4 regions of the Rhizobium sp. 21-4511-3d genome follow, and region 2 is predicted to be linked to each of the others. Evidence: predicted binding sites of a transcription regulator. Region 2 holds the regulator's gene; each other region holds the start of a gene.

The links. Region 2 encodes PhoB, which activates phosphate uptake and scavenging genes when phosphate is short. Its sites were predicted from a motif close to TGTCATNNANCTGTCAT; they were not measured.
Region 1: a site for PhoB is predicted at 1,134-1,150, ahead of ACQZ5H_RS20055 (NAD-glutamate dehydrogenase). Genes of this name have one in related genera too.
Region 3: a site for PhoB is predicted at 1,252-1,268, ahead of ACQZ5H_RS20900 (DUF2794 domain-containing protein). Genes of this name have one in related genera too.
Region 4: a site for PhoB is predicted at 1,293-1,309, ahead of ACQZ5H_RS06830 (UDP-2,3-diacylglucosamine diphosphatase). Genes of this name have one in related genera too.

Annotation. Positions count from the first base shown of each region.
Region 1 is NZ_JBNWCF010000009.1:92,452-94,652, reverse strand. It holds gene ACQZ5H_RS20065 (carbonic anhydrase) at 1-141, opposite strand, end outside; gene pdxY (pyridoxal kinase PdxY) at 204-1,082, opposite strand; gene ACQZ5H_RS20055 (NAD-glutamate dehydrogenase) at 1,360-2,201, shown strand, end outside.
Region 2 is NZ_JBNWCF010000007.1:85,360-87,560, forward strand. It holds gene ACQZ5H_RS16665 (GcrA family cell cycle regulator) at 353-886, shown strand; gene phoB (phosphate regulon transcriptional regulator PhoB) at 968-1,651, opposite strand; gene phoU (phosphate signaling complex protein PhoU) at 1,685-2,201, opposite strand, start outside.
Region 3 is NZ_JBNWCF010000009.1:272,492-274,692, forward strand. It holds gene acnA (aconitate hydratase AcnA) at 1-54, shown strand, start outside; gene ACQZ5H_RS20895 (DUF1223 domain-containing protein) at 272-1,012, shown strand; gene ACQZ5H_RS20900 (DUF2794 domain-containing protein) at 1,291-1,692, shown strand; gene ACQZ5H_RS20905 (GNAT family N-acetyltransferase) at 1,697-2,201, opposite strand, start outside.
Region 4 is NZ_JBNWCF010000002.1:192,866-195,066, forward strand. It holds gene ACQZ5H_RS06825 (MFS transporter) at 1-273, opposite strand, end outside; gene ACQZ5H_RS06830 (UDP-2,3-diacylglucosamine diphosphatase) at 424-1,227, opposite strand; gene ACQZ5H_RS06835 (NADP-dependent malic enzyme) at 1,441-2,201, shown strand, end outside.

The sequences.
Region 1 (2,201 bases), on a different contig from region 2:
GGAGTCGCAGCAGGCGATGACGAGCGTGGTCGGGCTCTGCCCGTTTTCCGCAAGCGTCTTGTAGCGGTCGCGCGCATCGGCATAGCGCCCGCTCATGAAGTTGCGATAACCGTCGAGAAGTGATCCAGGAAAACGCTGCATGACATTTCGATTAACGCTTGGCGCGGGCAAGATCAACTGCTGCAGTGCAAAATGAGTCGTTGCTATTGCTTGCGCCGCTGCGCCGGATGCATGAGGCGGCGCATCTGCACCATGGCCATCGGCGTGGCGAGACTGGAAGCATCGCTCGCAAGCGTCAATTCGTCGCTTCCGCGTTTGACGGCACGGGCAAGCACTTCATAGACGCTGGCCGTCGCCAGCTGCAGCGCCTTCTCGTCATCCATGCCCGAGAGCAACCGTGACATGAAGAGCGCAGCCAGGAGATCTCCGAGCCCATTCGGCGGATTGTCGATCGCCCTATGCTCGGCAAGCAGCGCGTGGCGTCCGGAAAGATAGAGATTACCGATCCCGCCGCTCATCATCGGAACAGCCGAGGTGACCAGCATGCGCGACGGGCCAAGCGACAGGGCCGCCTCCATGACGGCATTGTTGTCATCGAGCGGCGCGCCGGCCATCCAGGCGAGCTCGTAGCGGTTGGGTGTCGCGAGCGAGGCAAGCGGGATCAGGTGATCGCGGATCGCCTCGGCCGTCGCCTGCGGCACATAGAGCCCGCCGAGATCGCCCATGACGGGGTCGCAGACATAGAGAAGATCCGGATTGCCCTGCCGCAGCGAGCTCACCAGCCGGGCCACCGACTTGGCCTGCGCCGCATTGCCGAAATAGCCTGACAGCACCGCCTTCACCTCGCCTACCCAGGGCGCGCGGATCAGATCATCGATCGCCGCATCGAAGTCGGCTTCGGCAAAGGTCAGCCGTGTCGAGCGGCCATGCCCGGGATGCCAGGGCAAAACCACCGTCGGAAGAGCCCAGACCTGATGTCCGAGCGTTTCAAGCGCGAAGACGGCGGCGCGATTGCCGACCGAACCACGAACGACGTGACTGGAGATGACGATAACCGTTCCGGCAGCGGTATTTTCTGGCATGATGATGGTCCTGAACCCGATGCGCCGTTGATCCCCTTTTTGCGCCACAGCTGTCAACCGTTCTTCATCTCTGCGTGGAAAGGTCGCGAAGCGGACGGAGAAAACCGGAGACGACTTATTTTAGCCATTCGAGATAAGCGTCAATTCTTCCGGAAAGTGATCCAAACAGGGGCGAAAATGAACGAAAGCTGCCGTCAAACCGCCTCTTTTAGAGATTTTTTCGATAACTCTTCTGATATTTTGCCCAAAACCGACCGACTCGGGGGGAGCATCTGAAATGGCCGTAAGACAAAATCCGAAACGTGAAAAGCAGATCGAGAGCGCCAAGAAGATCGCGGCCGCGACCGGCGACAAATTTCTTGAGCCCGAAATTCTCTTCGGCCGCGCCAGCGGCGACGATCTCGACCGCTACACCCCGGAGATGCTCGCGCTGTCGGCGGTCCATTCCGCCCGCGAATTGCAGGCCTGGAACGGCAAGACGCCGCGCGTCAGCATCGACACCATCGCGGATGTCGAGCCCGCGGGCATTGCCGTATCGGTTCTGACGATCACCGACCACAACATGCCCTTCCTCTACGAGTCGGTGATGGGCGAGGTGACCAGCACCTACCGCGATCTCTTCATGGCGGTTCACCCCATTCTGGTCCTCGAAGACGGCAAGGCTCCCGAGCTCTACTCTGCCGACGAGCCGAGCGATCCGGCAAAGCGCGTCAGCCATATCCAGATCCATATTTCGCCGCTGACATCGGCCCAGGCCGCCGACCTGCAGAAGCGCATCAAAACGGTGCTGGAGCAGGTCGATCAGGCGGTTTCCGACTGGAAGCCGATGCTCTCCAAGCTCGATACGGCGATCGACGAGCTGCGTGAATATGGCTCCAGCCGCAAGAAGGCAGACCGCGACGAAGCACTCGCCTTCCTCACCTGGCTGCGCGATGAGAACTTCACCTTCCTCGGCATGCGCGAATACGTCTATTCCGGCAAGGGCGCCGGCGCCAAGGTGGAGCGCGACAAGGGCACCGGCCTCGGTATTCTCTCCAATCCCGACGTTCTCGTCCTGCGCACCGGCAAGGATGCGGTGACGACGACGCCCGAGATCCTCGCCTTCCTCGACGGCCCGGA
Region 2 (2,201 bases):
GCCTCTCGGCGGCGCTGTGCACTATTTACTTTTCGCACTGCAATGTCAACAAAACTACGGCTTTCGTGGCTTCTGGGTGACGCTCAAGCGATGTCGCGTTTCATCAACAGCTAATGTTGCAGAAATGACTCTGTGGGGAAGCAAGTTGGGGAAAACTTGAAATTCGATTCATCCGGATTCCCGCGACTCTTGTCACGGAGTCAGCCTCACACTAGGTTAAAACTCAATTACTAGACTGCATGCGGCGGAACTAGTCACCAAAATTAGTCAAGCGTTTCTTGTGTCGGATTCATCCGGGGCAAACGGTGAAGGATTCTGCCTTCACAACGCTTAAACGGCGGAGACACAGGGCATGAACTGGACAGACGAGCGGGTCGAGAAACTCAAGAAACTGTGGTCCGAAGGGTTGAGCGCGAGCCAGATCGCGGCGCAACTTGGAGGCGTAAGCCGAAATGCCGTCATCGGCAAGGTTCACCGTCTGGCACTGCCGGGCCGTGCCAAGGCCGGCGGCAATGCAACGGCGGCACGGGCTCCGAAGCGCACGACTTCGGCACCGCGCGCTCCGAACTACGCATCGCGCATGACGACCCGCACCGTTGCCCGCCCGCAGGGCGCAACGATGCTGAAGGAAGAGATCGAAATCGACGTCATGGAGGAGATGGAATATCGTCCGGCTTCCAACGTTGTCGTGCCGATCTCCCGCCGTCTTGGCCTGACGGAACTGACCGAACGCACCTGCAAGTGGCCGGTCGGCGATCCGCTGAAGGACGATTTCCATTTCTGCGGCTGCGAAAGCCCGGATTCTTCGCCCTACTGCACGTATCATCAGCGTCTGGCTTACCAGCCGGTCAATGATCGCCGCAGGGCCGCAGCCCGGGCAAACTGAGCCGGGTAAAGACAAACGAAAAACGGGCCTTTCGGCCCGTTTTTTTGTATCTGCATGTCAGGAGGCCGTAGCCTCCCTCACTCAGGCTTCCATGGAGTAGCCGGCACCGCGGACGGTGCGAATGACATCCTGCATGTTCGAGAAGTTGAGCGCCTTGCGCAGGCGACCGACATGGACGTCGACGGTGCGCTCGTCGACATAGATGTCGTGACCCCAGACGCCGTCGAGCAGTTGCGAGCGCGAGAAGACGCGACCCGGCGACGACATCAGGAACTCCAGAAGACGAAACTCGGTCGGCCCGAGACGGACTTCGCGGGTCTTGCGGTGAACGCGGTGCGTTTCGCGGTCGAGTTCGATATCGCCGCACTTCAGCACGGTCGAGAGAACTTCCGGCTTGGCGCGGCGCAGCATCGCCTTGACGCGGGCAACGAGCTCGGGCGTCGAGAACGGCTTGACGACGTAGTCGTCGGCGCCGGTCGACAGGCCACGGACGCGCTCGCTCTCTTCGCCGCGCGCCGTCAGCATGATGATCGGCAGGCGCTCGGTTTCCGGGCGCATGCGCAGCCGGCGGCAGAGCTCGATGCCTGATACGCCAGGCAGCATCCAATCGAGGATAAGAAGGTCCGGCGTGCGCTCCTGAAGGCGGATTTCCGCCTCGTCGCCGCGCAGGATGGTATCGACTTCGAAACCTTCGGCTTCGAGATTATAGCGAAGAAGCACGCTCAGTGCTTCTTCGTCTTCAACGACTGCAACTCTCGGGATCATTCTATTCTGTCTCCTGAGGCCCGGTCCGGATGATTATTCCGTTACCGCGCCGACGGTGTTGGCGGTGTCGTCCTTCGGACGCTCGCCTTCCGGCTGAGCGCCGGTCGCCATGTAGTAGATTGTTTCAGCAATGTTCGTGGCGTGGTCGCCGATGCGCTCGATGTTCTTGGCGCAGAAGAGCAAATGCGTGCAGCTGGTGATGTTGCGCGGATCTTCCATCATGTAGGTCAGGAGCTCGCGAAACAGCGACGTGTACATCGCGTCGATTTCCTCGTCGCGCTCGCGGATCGACTTCGCCTTGTCGGCAGCGCGCGTCGTGTAGACGTCGAGCACTTCCTTCAGCTGGACGAGAGCGAGCTCGGAGAGATGCTCCAGGCCACGGGCGAGCTTGCGCGGAACGCCGGTGCTCTGCACGGCGATGACGCGCTTTGCGGTGTTCTTGCCGAGGTCGCCGACGCGCTCGAGGTCGGCGGCGATGCGGATCGAACCCATGATCTCGCGCAGGTCCGACGCCATCGGCTGGCGGCGGGCGATGGTGACAATCGCCTTG
Region 3 (2,201 bases), on a different contig from region 2:
TACCTCAACAACGGCGGCATCCTGCAGACGGTTCTGCGTGATCTCGCTGCTTAATTCTTAAGACAAGCGCATGATAATCGCCGCCGGAGAGCAATCTCCGGCGGTTTTTCTTTGCGGGACGGGGCTCACGGCGATGTGTTCCGGCTGCGATGGCGGGTGGGCCTGTCTCACCCGTTCGTTACTTCCCGTTTTGAGCCGGAAGGATTATCTCTACGGTCGTAATCGGGGCCTGCGGTATCGGTCCGCCGCATGTTCTGGAAAAGAGGTTGCAATGTCGCCGCGTTTTTTGATTTCGATGATTGCCGGTCTGGTGCTCGCGGCACCGCTTCATGCCGAAGACGGCAAGCCGAAGGGCGTCGTCGAACTCTTTACCTCCCAGGGCTGCGGCTCCTGTCCGCCGGCTGATGCGGCATTCCGCAAGATCGTCGGCCAAGGCGATGTCATCGCGCTAGCCTATCACGTCGATTACTGGAATTATCTCGGCTGGACCGACACGCTGAGCTCCAAGCAGAATACCGACCGGCAGTATGGCTATGCCCGCATGCTCGGCCGTAGCAACGTCTATACGCCGCAGGTGGTGGTCAATGGCCGCGACCATATGGCGGGATCCGACATCTCGGCGATCAACGGCAAGATCAACGGCTTCTCCACGGAGGGCAAGGGCCTCTCCGTGCCCGTCGATGCGCAGATGCGTGGCGACGAGCTGGAGATCAAGATTGGCGCAGGGCAGGGCAAGGCCAGCGTCGTCATGGTCTATTTCGACAAGGAAAAGACCATCGACGTCGAAAAGGGCGAGAATAGCGGCCAGAAGATTTCCTACATCAACAGCGTCAGCGACATCGAAACCGTGGGCATGTGGGACGGAAAGGCAACAAGCCTGACCTTACCTGCAACGGTGCTGCAGAAGGCCGACCTCGAGGGCTGTGCAATTCTGCTGCAGGCTGCTACGGCTGATGGTGACCCGGCCGCGATCCTGGGCGCAACCGTCATCATGGCGGGCAAGAATATCTGAGGGTTTCATCTGCTGTGGCAGATGGAAAACGGGGCGGCCCGGCTGATCGTATTCGGGGCTGGGGTTAAGGTCGATACGCTCAGCCGGGCCCTTTGGCGCGCTGGCGCCAAATCGGTGAGCGGAACTTCCCCTGCAAATGAGGCGCTGTTTTGACTGAATTGCGGCGCTCAGGAGATTGCATAGCATATGATTAATGTGATGACTGGCCGCACTTGCAATTTGGCGCGGCTCGGGCAAACTGTCACTCTCCTGTCACAAGCGGAGGCACAGGGAGACTGATGACAGATCAGCCGGATTTGCGGCATGGCGATCACCGTTCCGCCGACAATAGTTCCTCAGTCGTCGTCGATCTTAAAGAATACAAGCAGAGCAAGGATCCGTTGCCGGTGACGTTTCACCGGCGAGAGCTGGATGCAATCCTGTGGATTTACGGCCGCATGGTCGGCGAGGGCGAGTGGAAAGACTACGCCATCGACCACATGAAGGACAAGGCGGTGTTCTCCGTCTTCAAGCGCTCCGGCGAAATGCCCCTCTTCACCATCGAGAAAGATCCCAAGCTTGCCAACAAGCAGGGCGCCTATTCCGTGGTGAATACCAACGGCATGATCCTGAAGCGTGGCCACGAGCTGCCGCAGGTGTTGAAGGTTTTCGACAAGGTGCTGAAGCTCGTCGACAAATAGGCGCTCAGCCCTTGTAGAGGCTGCCTGGATAAGCAGAGAGATCCGGGTCTGTATCCTTGCCCTCGCCGAGCACACGCTGCATCAACATCGTGTCCAGCCAGCGGCCGTGCTTGTAGCCGGTGCCCTTCAGCAGGCCGGTTTCCTCGAAACCTGATGAACGATGCAGCGCGATCGAGGCTGGATGGGCGCCGCCGATGACGGCCACCATTTGCCGGAAGCCGAGCGCGGTGCAGCGTGATATCAGTTCGGCCAGCAGCGCCTTGCCGACGCCCTTTCCACGGGCGGCGGGGGCAAGATAGATCGAATCCTCGACCATCCATCTATAGGCCGGCCGCGTGCGGAACGCCGACGCATAGGCATAGCCCAGAAGCTCGCCGTTTTCGTCAACGGCGGCAATATAGGGGTAGCCCTGGCCGGTTATGGCGGAGAGGCGGGTTGCCATCTCCTGGCGCTCCGGCGGTGCTATCTCGTAGCTGGCGACGCCCGACAGTACGGATTCACGGTAGATC
Region 4 (2,201 bases), on a different contig from region 2:
CAGCCCGCCCGACCACAGGAGAACGTCGGCGCGCTCCTCCATGCGGTCGGCGTACATGGCAACGATGGGCGCCACGAGCACGCGCACCACCATCGGCACGGCAAGGATGACGCCGATTTCGTGATCGGTGAATTTGTGAACCGCAAGCCAGACGGGGAAGAACGGAAGAGCGACACCGTTGACGATCAGCGGGGCGCAGTAAGACAGGGCGCTGAGCAGCCGGAAACGCGGCGGAGCCCCCTCATCGACAGAGGCATTCTGGGCGGGAATCATGGTGGACCTGCAGGAAACTGTGCGTTGCCTAACACATCAACCTAGGGGCGACTATGGCGAGAAATAGCCCATTTGAAACGTTTTAAAAAATAAATAGGGCCGTTGCCCGGAGGCAACGGCTAAAGGTCTTGCAATATGGCGGGTTGAAAATCAGGCAGCTTGCGGAGCGCGCTCGGGCTGGTGCGTCAGCTTCAGCGTGACAGGCTCGGTGCTGGCAATGGCATTCCAGGTGATCAGCTCGAACGTGCCGTCCTCATGCTCGGCAATCGCCGTGCAGCTCTCGACCCAGTCGCCGGTATTGATGTAGCGCACGCCGTCCATCTCCTCGATGACGGCATGGTGGATGTGGCCGCAGATGACGCCATCGGCGCCGCACTTGCGGGCCTCGTCGGCGACGACGCGCTGGAACTCGCCGATGAAGTTGACGGCATGCTTGACCTGCAGCTTCGCCCAGGCCGAGAACGACCAGTAGGGCATGCCCATGCGGCGGCGGATGGCGGCCAGCACGATGTTGATGCGGATCGCCATGTCGTAGGCCCAGTCGCCGAGATAGGCGAGCAGGCGGGCGTTGCGAACGACGACGTCGAATTCGTCGCCGTGCAGCACCAGGTATTTCTTGCCGTCCGCGCCTTCATGCATCATCCGCTCGGCAACTTCGATGCCGCCGAAATGCATGCCGGGGAAGTCGCGCAGAAACTCGTCGTGATTGCCGGGGATGTAGACGACGCGGGTGCCCTTGCGCGCCTGGCGCAGCAGCTTCTGGACCACGTCGTTGCAGACCTGCGGCCAGTACCAGCTGCGCTTCAGCCGCCAGCCATCAACGATATCGCCGACGAGCACGATCGTATCGGCCTCGTGGTAACGCAGAAAATCGATCAGAAAATCGGCCTTGGCAGCCTTCGAACCAAGATGCACATCGGAAATGAAGAGCGTACGGAAGTGGCGCGTATCCATAATATCCTTCACAGGCTTCCTGCCCATGCCCCATCGTTCATCTGGCCTTCCAAAACCAGACTCGTGTTTCAGGAAGATGACAGCGCGGTTGTTTGACGCATGGCGCGGGCATAAGAGTTTTCCGCTTTTGAGCTCAAATTCTCACTGTCCAGCCACGCCGATTGTTGTATGGAGAAGTCTTCAAACGACATGACTGCGGCATTGGAGAAGGCAATGGATAATCAGGACAAATCCAAGACGGAGAAGAACCTGACAGGCGGAACTCTCGACGAACAGGCGCTGTTCTTCCACCGCTATCCCCGCCCCGGAAAGCTCGAAATTCAGGCAACCAAGCCGCTCGGCAACCAGCGCGACCTGGCGCTCGCCTATTCGCCGGGCGTCGCCGCCCCCTGCCTGGCAATCCGCGATGATCCGGAAACCGCTGCCGACTATACCTCGCGCGCCAACCTGGTCGCCGTCATCTCCAACGGCACCGCCGTTCTCGGCCTCGGCAATATCGGCCCGCTGGCGTCCAAGCCGGTCATGGAAGGCAAGGCCGTCCTCTTCAAGAAATTCGCCAATATCGACGTCTTCGATATCGAGGTCGATGCCTCGACCGTCGAGCAGATGGTCTCGACCGTCGCCTCGTTGGAGCCGACCTTCGGCGGCATTAACCTCGAAGACATCAAGGCGCCCGAATGTTTCGAGATCGAGCAGCAGCTGCGCGCGAAGATGCGCATCCCTGTCTTTCATGACGACCAGCACGGCACCGCGATCATTGTCGCCGCCGCGATCCTGAACGGCCTGGAACTGGCCGGCAAGTCGATCAGCAACGTCAAAATCGTCACGTCAGGCGCAGGTGCCGCCGCCCTCGCCTGTCTCAACCTGCTCGTCGAGCTCGGCGCCAAGCGCGAGAACATCTGGGTCCACGACATCGAAGGCCTCGTCTATCAGGACCGCAACGTCTTGATGGACCAGTGGAAGGCCGTCTATGC